Regions from separate parts of the Halobacillus sp. AWH4_228 genome, predicted to be linked through region 1. Evidence: riboswitches for the same ligand, from Rfam matches in the RefSeq annotation. Region 1 holds a riboswitch; the other holds the start of a gene.
The links. A riboswitch is a leader RNA that binds a small molecule or an ion and turns the genes downstream of it on or off. The one in region 1 is predicted to bind S-adenosylmethionine.

Region 2: it holds a riboswitch for S-adenosylmethionine, as region 1 does, so the genes downstream of both, msrA (peptide-methionine (S)-S-oxide reductase MsrA) here and ACXADP_RS11545 (phosphoadenylyl-sulfate reductase) in region 1, are expected to answer to the same signal.

The regions. Positions count from the first base shown of each region.
Region 1 is NZ_JBSWTE010000001.1:2,274,226-2,279,807, forward strand. It holds gene ACXADP_RS11525 (sirohydrochlorin chelatase) at 1-132, opposite strand, end outside; gene cobA (uroporphyrinogen-III C-methyltransferase) at 149-925, opposite strand; gene cysC (adenylyl-sulfate kinase) at 927-1,535, opposite strand; gene sat (sulfate adenylyltransferase) at 1,541-2,686, opposite strand; gene ACXADP_RS11545 (phosphoadenylyl-sulfate reductase) at 2,701-3,429, opposite strand; SAM riboswitch class I at 3,517-3,631, opposite strand; SAM riboswitch class I at 3,829-3,931, shown strand; gene ACXADP_RS11550 (sulfite exporter TauE/SafE family protein) at 4,029-4,937, shown strand; gene ACXADP_RS11555 (DAK2 domain-containing protein) at 5,142-5,582, opposite strand, start outside.
Region 2 is NZ_JBSWTE010000001.1:3,261,760-3,267,341, reverse strand. It holds gene ppc (phosphoenolpyruvate carboxylase) at 1-11, opposite strand, end outside; gene ACXADP_RS17030 (GNAT family N-acetyltransferase) at 248-763, opposite strand; gene ACXADP_RS17025 (Na+/H+ antiporter NhaC family protein) at 940-2,421, shown strand; gene ACXADP_RS17020 (DinB family protein) at 2,705-3,187, opposite strand; gene ACXADP_RS17015 (AIM24 family protein) at 3,374-4,066, shown strand; SAM riboswitch class I at 4,206-4,326, shown strand; gene msrA (peptide-methionine (S)-S-oxide reductase MsrA) at 4,449-4,922, shown strand; gene eutH (ethanolamine utilization protein EutH) at 5,468-5,582, shown strand, end outside.

The DNA.
Region 1 (5,582 bases):
TTCAGCGAGTTCCAGATAACAAATCTCATAAGGCAGATCATGCGCTTCCGCTGCACGGTGTAAAAAGTCCTCTGCCTGGGTGGTGGCTGCTTTTTTTCTGCTTCCGTGACTTACATACAGGACAGCTTCCATCCTCATCCTCCTCTTCCTAGCCTACAATCGTTTCCGCAGATACACGGGCGTCCTCACCGGCCGGGTCGAACCATTGGAGGTGGCTGCTCAGCTCCACCACTTCCCCCACAACGATCATGGCAGGGTTTTCGATAAAACGGCTCTTTTCTACAATCGTATCGATTGTTCCCTTCACCATTTTCTGGCTGTTCGTCGTTCCATTCTGGATAAGGGCCATCGGCGTATCTGGAGACCGCCCATATTTTTTCAGCCGATCACAAATCTCCGGAAGTCTTTTGACACCCATGTAGATGCACAGCGTATCCATACTTTTGACGACCCGCTCCCAGTACGCTTCTTCATCTGTTCCTTTCTTACTGACCCCGGATATGAAAGCGACCGACGAGCTGTATTCCCTGTGGGTGACCGGAATGCCGGCGTACGCAGGGGCAGCCGTCCCGGATGTAATTCCTGGAACGATCTCAAAAGGAATGGACCTTTTTGCAAGAGCTTCTGCTTCTTCCCCTCCGCGGCCGAACACAAATGGATCTCCTCCTTTAAGGCGTGTGACCACTTTCCCTTGAAGGGCGTATTTGACAAGAAGATGATTGATGGTTGACTGGGACAGTGCGTGATGATCGGGCCTTTTCCCACAGAAGACGAGCTCTGCCCCTGCTTTCGTTTCCTCAAGAAGATCCTGATTGATGAGCCTGTCATACAGAACAACTTCAGCCTTCTGGACAGCTTTAAGACCTTTCACGGTAATCAAATCAATGTCTCCAGGACCTGCACCTACGATATATACTTTGGTCACGTTATCCCTCCTTGTCGTTCAGCCACTTTTTATCAATAAGAAGTTGAAAAATCTGTTCCGCACAGGTTTGGATGGAATGCTGGTCAGACCGAACGACACATTCCGGATTCACCGGTGCCTCGTAAGGAGCATCCACCCCGGTAAAACCGGAGATTTCCCCAGCCCTTGCTTTTTTATACAGTCCTTTAGGATCCCGGCTTTCACATTCCTCCACAGGACAGTCGACAAAGACTTCCATGAATTCTTCCTCTTCCAAAAGGGATCGGACCCGGTCACGGTCCTCCCTGTATGGAGAAATAAAAGCCGTCAAAACGATGGAACCATTGTCTGTGAACAATTTGGATACTTCACCGATCCGACGGATGTTCTCTGTCCGGTCGGCTTCAGAAAAACCAAGATCCCGATTTAATCCATGACGAACGTTATCCCCGTCAAGCAGGTAGGTTTGGATGCCGTGCTCAAAAAGAAGGCGGTTCAAATGGTTGGCAATGCTGGATTTACCAGCCCCTGAGAGACCGGTGAACCAGAGCACACCACTGAAATGACCATTTTTACTCCGGTAATCCTTTTTTTGGACGGCAGCTTCATGCCATGTTAAATTCGTTGCCATTCCATTCACCCCTTTACATCCGCTGTCTGTTGTTTAAGCCCTTCAATCAGCACTTCCACGACCTCCGGACGGCTGAACGTTTTCGGTGGTTTCTTGCCGCTCCGAAGCAGCTCGCGCACTTTTGTTCCTGATAAAATTACGTGATGCTCCTTGCTGTGGGGGCAGGTTTTATGAGAAGCCATTGCTTCACAGGCTTTGCAGTAGAAGCTGTGCTCAAAAAAGACCGGGGTTATTTCCAGCTCTCCTTCTTCAAAGTGGCTGAAGATTTTTTGAGCGTCATATGTACCATAGTAATCGCCGACACCTGCATGATCCCTCCCGACTATGAAATGGGAGCAGCCGAAATTCTTCCGGACAATCGCATGGAAGATGGCTTCCCGAGGGCCTGCATAGCGCATGGCCGCATTAAAAACAGCCAGCGTCACCCGGTTTTCCGGATAATATTCATCCAAGAGTACCTCATAACTTCTCATGCGCACATCACTCGGGATATCGTCGCTTTTCGTTTCTCCTACGAGCGGATTCAGAAATAGTCCATCTACGCTTTCCAGGGCCGCTTTTTGGATATATTCATGAGCACGGTGAACAGGATTACGCGTTTGGAAACCGACAACCTTTTCCCATCCGGCCTGTTGGAATCGTTCTCTTGTCTCTTCGGGATCAAGGTAGTAATGGTCTGAATGCTCCCGCTCCGGACGATGGAATACTTCAATTCTGCCACCGACATAATAATCCGGGCGCTTGTAAAGTTTACTGACCCCCGGGTGAGCGTCTTCTGTCGTTAAGTAAACCTTTGCAGCTTCTTTCTGTTTATCCGGCTTGTAAATGTCTTCGATTTCGATCACACCGTAGATTGCCCCATCTTTCACAAGAGCCGCTTGACCATGTAACGAACGGGCCTGCTCTTCAGAAACAGGCAGTGTGATCGGGAGACTCCAGGGAGTGCCGTCTTTCAAACGAAGATTTTCAACGACGTGATCATAATCTTCCCTTGTTAAAAATCCTTGAAGCGGACTGTATGCCCCATTAGCGATTAAATCGATATCACTCAACGCCATCGCATCAAGCTCGATCCTTTGTTCCGGAAGCGTATCCGGCTGTGCTGTAAAACGATTGATTAACTGCCCGCCATGCGGTTGAATAATGGACATCATTCATCTCTCCTTTATTGTTTCGTATCTCCCGCTGTGTGGAGTCCACACTCGGTTTTATCAAATCCCTGCCATCTTCCTGAACGGCCGTCATCCAGCGCTTTCGCTGTGCAGGGGATGCAGCCGACACTTGGATAGCTTTGGTCATGTAATTCATTGTAATCCAAGCTATTTAGTCGGATATAAGTCCATACGTCTTCCCATGTCCAGTGAATTAAGGGGCATACCTTGATGGACTGGAAGCGTTCGTCCTTGTTGACGAAGTTCGTATGACTCCGGCTTGCAGATTGTTCTCTTCTTAATCCCGACATCCAGGCCGCCGCTCCTGTCAGGGCTTCTTCCAGCGGTTTGATTTTTCTGATGGCACAGCATTGGTCGGGATTCCTTTTCCAAAGGGCCGGACCATATTCCTCTGCCTGTTCTTCCACTGTCAATTCCGGCTTTTTCATATGGATGTTCAAATCCGGATACCTCTTTTTCACTTTGTCTATCAAATCATAGGTTTCCTGGAAATGAAGTCCAGTGTCCAGAAAAACGACGTCGGCATCCGGCTGTGCCTTTGCAATGAAGTCAAGCAGTACGATCGCTTCAGCACCGAAGCTGCACGCATAAACGAGCTGTTTTCCATAATGCCCGTAAGCCCATTGAATCACACTCTCTGCCCCTTTGTGTCCATCATCAATATCCATATAAAGTAAAGGATCCCCGGTGAATGTTCCATATGTCGGTGCACTCGTATTCATAAGCTCCTCCTTTCTTATCTTCAACAAAAAAACCTTTCTTCTGATGGTAAGAAGAAAGGAGAGTCATTATACATGATTCAACCGTTCTTCTTATCCTTCCAAGTGTTGATCACCTGCTGGAATTGGCACAGCTTCTGTTCATGACGACAGATCCGTTGCCGAGGCTTCCAAGGGCCAGTCCCTCCACCTCTCTCGATAAGAAAAATGTTTCCAGATTTTGTTCAAAAGATTTGATTCAAATATTAGACCCGATTTAAAGATATGTCAACATGCATTTTAAATATTACTAGTTTTCTGTTTATTTTATTGTAAACCATTGACAAATCGTCATCCATGTTTTAGCTTTGAATATATTATTCATGTACTTAGGAATTCCGCTTTCAGCGCGGGCTACATATATCCTTATAAAGAGCCGGGGGAGGAAACTGGTCTGATGATCCCGCAGCAACCTCACATTGGAAAAGGTGCTCATTCCAGCAGACGGTGGTCTGAAAGATAAGGAGAGGAAGCTTGACCTCTTCTGGATGAAGAGGTTTTTTTATGCCTCTTCATGGTTAAAACCAAGTAATCTTATGTGTTTAATCAAAAGGAGAGGTACGATGAAGAAATTACTTATATTTTCACTGGTTGGATTCTTTGCTCAATTGATGGATGGAGCCCTCGGAATGGGATTTGGTTTAAGCTCCTCCACCATCCTCCTCGCCTATGGAATGGCTCCGGCGGTGGCCTCCGCCTCTATTCATTTGTCCCAGATTGCTACAACGGCAGCTTCCGGGTTTTCCCATTATAAATTCGGCAACGTGGATAAGCGTCTCGTTTTGACTCTTGCTCTCCCCGGAGGGATCAGTGCCTTTGCCGGGGCTGCTCTGCTCAGCTGGATTCCAGGTGAGCTGATCCGTCCGTACATTTCCGTTTTTTTACTAGGGCTTGGCGTTTATGTGGTCATCCGCTTTTTACTGATGAATCGAGTGAAGCCCTTGCATACAGAAAAAAGACCATTTCGACGGCGCTTCTTGTTTCCCTTAGGTTTTCTGGGCGGTTTTCTTGATGCCGTGGGCGGCGGGGGTTGGGGGCCGGTAAATACACCTGTTCTCTTATCCAGCAAAGGAATCCTTCCCAGAAAAGTCATCGGCACCGTAGATACAAGTGAATTCATCGTTACTTTATCTGCTACGGCCGGCTTCCTGATCTTCCTTGGGTGGGAAGAGCTGAGCTGGATGCTTGTGCTCGCCTTTGTGATCGGTGGCGTTATTGCAGCCCCCCTCGCTGCCTGGCTTGTGAAAAAACTCCCCCCTCTCGTGCTTGGGGTAGCGGCGGGTGGATTTATCATCTTGACGAACAGCCGGACCCTGCTCACCTATGCCACATGGAGTGAACAGACCTTAGTTATCATCTACAGCCTGCTTCTTGCCGGATATGCTGCTGCCGTTATCTTCTCAGTTCGAAAATATATTCAACGGCACCGGCACCCGCAGACGGAAACACGGTTAAAAAAAGCGCAGTTCTAATGGAGAACTGCGCTTTCAGCTTATAGAATGACAAGCTTAGAAAACAAACCGCCAAGGCGTTTGTCTAATGGTTGATCAATATCCTCTGTGAAACCATTTCTTTCATCTCCGCTCCTGCATTCAGACCATAGACCATTACAAAAGGCTGCCGGGAAAAATCCCGACAGCCTGCGAACGCTGTTCTAAATCCAGAAGCGCTGCATTTTATTCGATAGAGAAGATATAGCTGTAAATCGGCTGGCCACCATGGTGGATTTCCACCTCTAAATCTTCAAAGGTTTCTTCCACATAAGCTTCCAGTTCAGCCACATCCTTATCGTCCACATCTTCCCCTGTAAGAATAGTAAGGATTTCATCTTCATCCTCATCAATCATCTGGTTCAGCAGTGTTTTCGCTGTTGTGAGGGCGTCTTTATCGGTAGCTGATATCTTCCCGTCGGAAATCCCCATAAAATGACCCTTTTCAATATCAAGTCCGTCAATCTGGGTGTCCCGGACGGCATAGGTAATCTGCCCCGTCTTCACTTCTGACATCAAACTGGTCATTTCTTCTTTGTTCGTATCGAGATCTGCTTCAGGATTGAAACCAAGCATAGCACTCATCCCTTGAGGAATGGTCTTCGTCGGGATGACAGCCACTTCCGC
Region 2 (5,582 bases), 990 kb from region 1:
AGCGTTGTCACAATTTCACCTTCCTGTCAGATCTGTAAAATGGATAGTATTGTGCTTCATAATATTATCAGAATTATTTGTATAGTCAAATGTTCAGCAGTACCCTGTGCTTTTATATGGAAGCAGCAAGGGGGAAGGAATGCTTCCGTAAAGTGTGCTGGCCATAGACATGTAAGCGCTGCCTTCTACTCTGAGTAAAGAACCTTCTTTTCTATTTTAATTTTTTTTGAAGCAGAAAACAAAGATATCAATGATATGGAAACATCCGCTGATTTTTCCATTCATTTTTGGTGAGGAACATTTCCAGTGTGTGCCAAGGCTGGGTCTCCGTCATTTCCTTATTTTTATCTTGTTCTTTGAATGAGAACCCCGCTTTTTCATATACCCGGAGAGCCGGAGTGTTGAAGGCGAAAACGCCTAAGGTGACGCTCTCCAGATGAAGTCGGTCGAAGGCGTAGGTTGTGATTTCACGCAGCATCCGTGCAGCAACCTTTTTTCCTCTGTGTTCGGGATTCGTTATCACACGACCGATTCTTCCTGTCTTAAGAGGTTCGATCCGGCCGATGGAAATGTGTCCGGCCGGGCTGTCTTCCAACAGAGCTGTGAACGATTGACGGTCCTCCTTATTCAAGTATTTCTCCCACTGGCTCAAGGAGAGGGGGTGCTCAAAACCGGAGCCGCTCCATTGTTTCAGCTCGTCCTTTGACCTGATCCATTGACTGATCGTTTCAAAATCTTCCATCCTTGCCTGCCTTAATTTCATAATATAACTCCTTTATAACCAATGGTCTGTTCAGATACTATTACTGATCAGAGGTTTCTGTGCTTTCCAGATGATATCCTGATCTGCTTTAAAGTGGTAACAATTCAGCTGTTTATATTCCATCATATCAGGTGGTAAACTATACAAGGTTAAGTAATTGTTGAGGAGGGAATCAGATGGCTGATCAAGAGGGAAGAAATGAAGAAGTCATCGATGAAGCCTTAGGAGAAAAAGAAATCAAACGCCTGGAGTTCCATGGCGGGGTATTTGCTGCAACGATTCCTTTGGTTTTCTTTATCATTTGGGCCATTGTCTTAAGTGTGGCAGGCCTTGTTACAGAGCAGGGGCTTGTCTTAGGAATTGTGATTGGAATCGGCCTCGGTCTGTTCTTTACTAAATCGAAATGGTCAGATTATGCGCAGAGTCTGATTACAGGGATGGCTCAGCCGGTAGGGATCGTTTCGATCATTGCCTGGTTCTGGGCCGGCATGTTTGCAAATATGCTGTCTGCCGGAGGACTGGTGGATGGTCTGATCTGGTTCGGCTTCCAAACAGGGCTGGAAGGTGGAGCTTTCGTCGGTATTACGTTTCTGCTCGCCGGCTTATTTTCCACAGCCGTAGGAACTGGATACGGTACGGTAGCCACGTTCGGTGTGCTTATGTATCCAGCTGGTGTCATATTAGGAGCGGATCCGGTGCTGCTTGTTGCAGCGATTTTAAGTGGAGCTGTATTCGGGGATAACCTGGCGCCTGTTTCTGACACAACGATCGTCTCTGCAACGACACAGGAAGCGGATGTCCCTGGAGTTGTCCGTTCCCGTTTTAAATACTCCATGGCGGCTGCTGTTCCGGCAATGATTCTTTTCATTGTTTTCGGCGGCGGTGGGGAACAAGGAAGCCAGCAGGTGATCAATGACCTGCAGAGCCAGGTGTCACCCAACGGTCTGTTGATGCTGGTGCCATTTGTACTCGTTCTTATCCTGGCGCTGAGAGGCCAGCATCTTCTGACGTCCTTATCATGGGGGATTCTTGCATCCGTGGCTTTCATATATTTGAGTGGCATATCCTTAAAGGAAGTGCTGTATATTCATTTTAATGAAGCAGGGGACCCTGTGATTGAAGGGGCCCTAATTGATGGAATCAGCGGATATTTCAATATGGCTGTTTTGATCCTGTTCATTCTTGCGGCGGCTTACATGCTTGAAGTAGGAGGGACGATGGAAGTGATTAAGAACTTCTTCCTCCGCATCATCAATGGTGTAGTCCGCAGAGCTGAACTCGCCATCTTTGGTATTGTAGCTTTCTTGAATGCCTTCATCACAATCAACACAGCGGCGGAAATTGCAGCGGCTCCGTTTGTGAGGAAAATCGGGAAGGAATTGAATATTCATCCATACCGGCGGGCCAACTTCCTGGATACAGTGACCTCTTCCCTGGGGTATATTTTCCCTTGGAGTGGTGGTGTCCTGCTTTCCTGGGCCACGGTTCAGGGAGCGGCAGACAAGTATGACTTCCTCCCCGTCGTTTCGCCTGGTGAAGTATTCCCGTATGTGTTCCAAGGATGGCTCCTTCTGCTTGTTATGCTGATCGCAGCATGGACAGGATGGGGGCTCCGTTACACCGGGAAGAACGGCGAAGAAGTGAAGCCTGAAAAGTAAACAGGATCGTCAAAGATAGAAAAAGCGCAGAGATTCGTCTCTGCGCTTTTCAACTGTAGACAAGAGACTTGACTTGCCATCCAGTGGATCTGTAGGTGGTGTGCCTGGTCACGTTCCACTTATCGGCGGATACTTACCGCGGGCACGGCCTCGGTTCACTTGTATAGGAAGACCACCCAGCCAAGTTCCTCCGCAGAAAGGGAGTGGTCTCAGTTCCTGAAGGCCCGATAAAAAGCGGGGAATTTCAAGCCAGAGATTTACCTCTGCGTGTTTTTCTACGGGTTTATAAAGCTTCCACAGTTTCTTTCATTTGATCAAGGTGGCGGAGTTCGTGCCAGCCGATGAATTCAATCCACTGCACCAAGTCCATGTCTCCGAAAGCGGGGTGGGGAAACACACGGTTCTTCAATGTTTCTTCATCTTTGTTATGAATGAGGAATAACGTAGCTTCCCTTGTTTTTTTCAATCCATCCTCGGCTTCTGCAATCGTTTGGAACGTACCTTCAGGCCGGACGGACTCAGGGGCTTCCACCTTGTAGTCCCTTTCCGTCGTCCGGTGGATCGGTTTTTCGGAAGTCTGCTGGATATCTCCCTGCTTTACTGCCTGCTTGATCTGGTAGACGACAAGTTGTTCCATCAGGTACAGGTGCTCCAGAATTTCAAGGACCGACCATTTTCCTTCCCCGGGCTTCTGTGCTGCCATTTCGTCAGAGACGGAATGGGCATACTCCAACAGCTGTTTTCTTTTCTCATCAAGACCATACATAAACAGGTCCTCCTCGTCCTTAGGTTGTTTGAATAGATCAAATAGAATCATCATTCCCCTGCCAGGTGGTGATGAAACCTTTCCTCCATTGTAAACGTAAAACGATAGACAAAGGTTTCATAAATGGTCTAACCCACCCCGGGGTGTGGTATAGAACTATAACCTACATAAAAGGAGGAATCTGTCATGGCAGACTATTCGATTGAGGAGTTTATCAGGGCGACGAAACAGGATGATTCAGAAAATGATTATTTTGAGCTGGAAACCCCGCGTATTCTCGAGGTGAACCTGATGGATCAGGTCTGGGCGAAATCCGGGGCCATGATTTCCTATAATGGGAATATCAAGTTTGAGAGAGAAGGGATTCTGGAGCACGGTGTAGGAAAAATGTTCAAGAAGGCGTTGACGGGAGAAGGCAGTTCGCTGATGAAAGCGACAGGGCGCGGACGTTTGTATCTCGCTGATCAGGGGAAAAAGATTACGATTTTTGACTTGGATAATGAAACGATAACAGTAAACGGCAACGACCTTCTGGCTTTTGAACCGAGCATCGACTGGGATATCAAGCTGATGAAAAAAGTGGCCGGGATGGTTTCCGGCGGTCTGTTTAACGTGACCTTGAATGGCAGCGGACGTGTGGCTGTCACCTCCCATTACGAACCACTGACATTGCTCGTACGCCCGGGAGAACCGGTTATTACGGATCCTCATGCGACCGTAGCCTGGTCCGGGCATTTGGAGCCGAATTTCAAGACGGATGTAAGCTTTAAAACGTTTATCGGACGGGGAAGCGGGGAATCTATTCAAATGCAGTTCGAAGGAGATGGATTTGTCATCGTCCAGCCGTATGAGGAGATTTATACAACCGGCAGTCAGTAAGACTTTTCTTTTGCGTGGACTGGCATAGTCATGCTAAAGTGTGAATACAATGATGATACAAAAAGAATCATCATTTATCCTTTACTTCGTTACTGAAACGTAGTATATTGATAATCAACATTAAATAAATAACGGAAACTTCTTATCCAGAGAGGCGGAGGGACTGGCCCTTTGATGCCCGGCAACCATCGAATCAATCCACGGATTGACGAGAACGGTGCCAATTCCTGTAGGATGAACACCATCCTAAAAGATGAGAGGATCGTACGGATTGATACGAACCCCTTTTCTTATGTGGATAAGAAAAGGGGTTTTTTGCATATCAGCATACCCGTCATGGCTCTCGATAGAAGTTGCGTTAAAGGAAAGGGAAGATGTAGATATGGCAACAGCAATTTTCGGCGCAGGATGTTTTTGGGGAGTAGAAGCATTTTTTGAGAAATTCGAAGGGGTAACGGCAACAACCGTCGGTTACATCGGGGGACATCTCGAAAACCCTTCCTATGAAGAAGTGAAACAGGGAAATACCGGTCATGCGGAAGCTGTCCGTATCGAATATAATCCTGCTGTCATTACGTATGCCAAACTGGTCAATATCTTTTTTGAAGCTCACGACCCGACACAGGTAAATCGTCAGGGCATTGATGTAGGACATCAATACCGTTCAGTGATCTTCTATACAGATGCAAGCCAGAAGTACATTGCAGAAGAGAAAATCAAAGAATGGAGTGCCAAAGGCATCTTCAAGCGTTCAATCGCTACACAGGTGGAAGAGGCTTCCTCTTTCTTTGAAGCAGAAGAGCATCACCAGAAGTACATTCAAAAACATGGCTCCGCAGCCTGTTCCATCGGCTGATGAAAAGCCCCTCACTGAGGGGTTCAGCTTGTAGAGAAACCCCTGTTTCTTTACAAGCTTTTTTCTTTCTTCCCGAAAGGAGCGGTGCCCTTTCCGCGGACGAGCGAACGAGCTTCCTCGCAACACCCACGCTCGGCGGTCTCGGACCACTCGTTCTTCCGCAGGAGTGGAAAGGGCACCGCTCCTTGGGAGTTCTCTAACATCGAACAAGACTCTCCTTCACCCCGCTCATCCTTGCTGGATGGAGGAGAGGCTTGTTCATATTCCGGCAGCCAGCCGTTATCAGCGTCTGTTCTTTTCCTTTTTTTCCACGCAAGTGCGCAACAGCGCAGCCCGTGCCGTTCTTTTGAATCTGAGAACCTGCGTAGGGCGTGCCCGCGGCATTCATATACCGATAAGCGGAAAGTGGCCCTTCCCACGACTAATGGACAACTCTAACTGGTTAACACAGGATTTTTCTATAGCCAGAGCCCCTCAGTGAGGGGGCTTTTTTTATGGGGGAAAGTTCACTAGAATGGAGGAGATGAAGAGAGGAGGGAGAGGCTGTGTTGAATGATATCATCCTTATGGTCATGTGCGCCTTTATGGTTCTTGGAGCTCTTGATTACTACATATTGAATCACCGCCTTGCCTTAGGATGGCGTTTTTATGAAGCCTTTA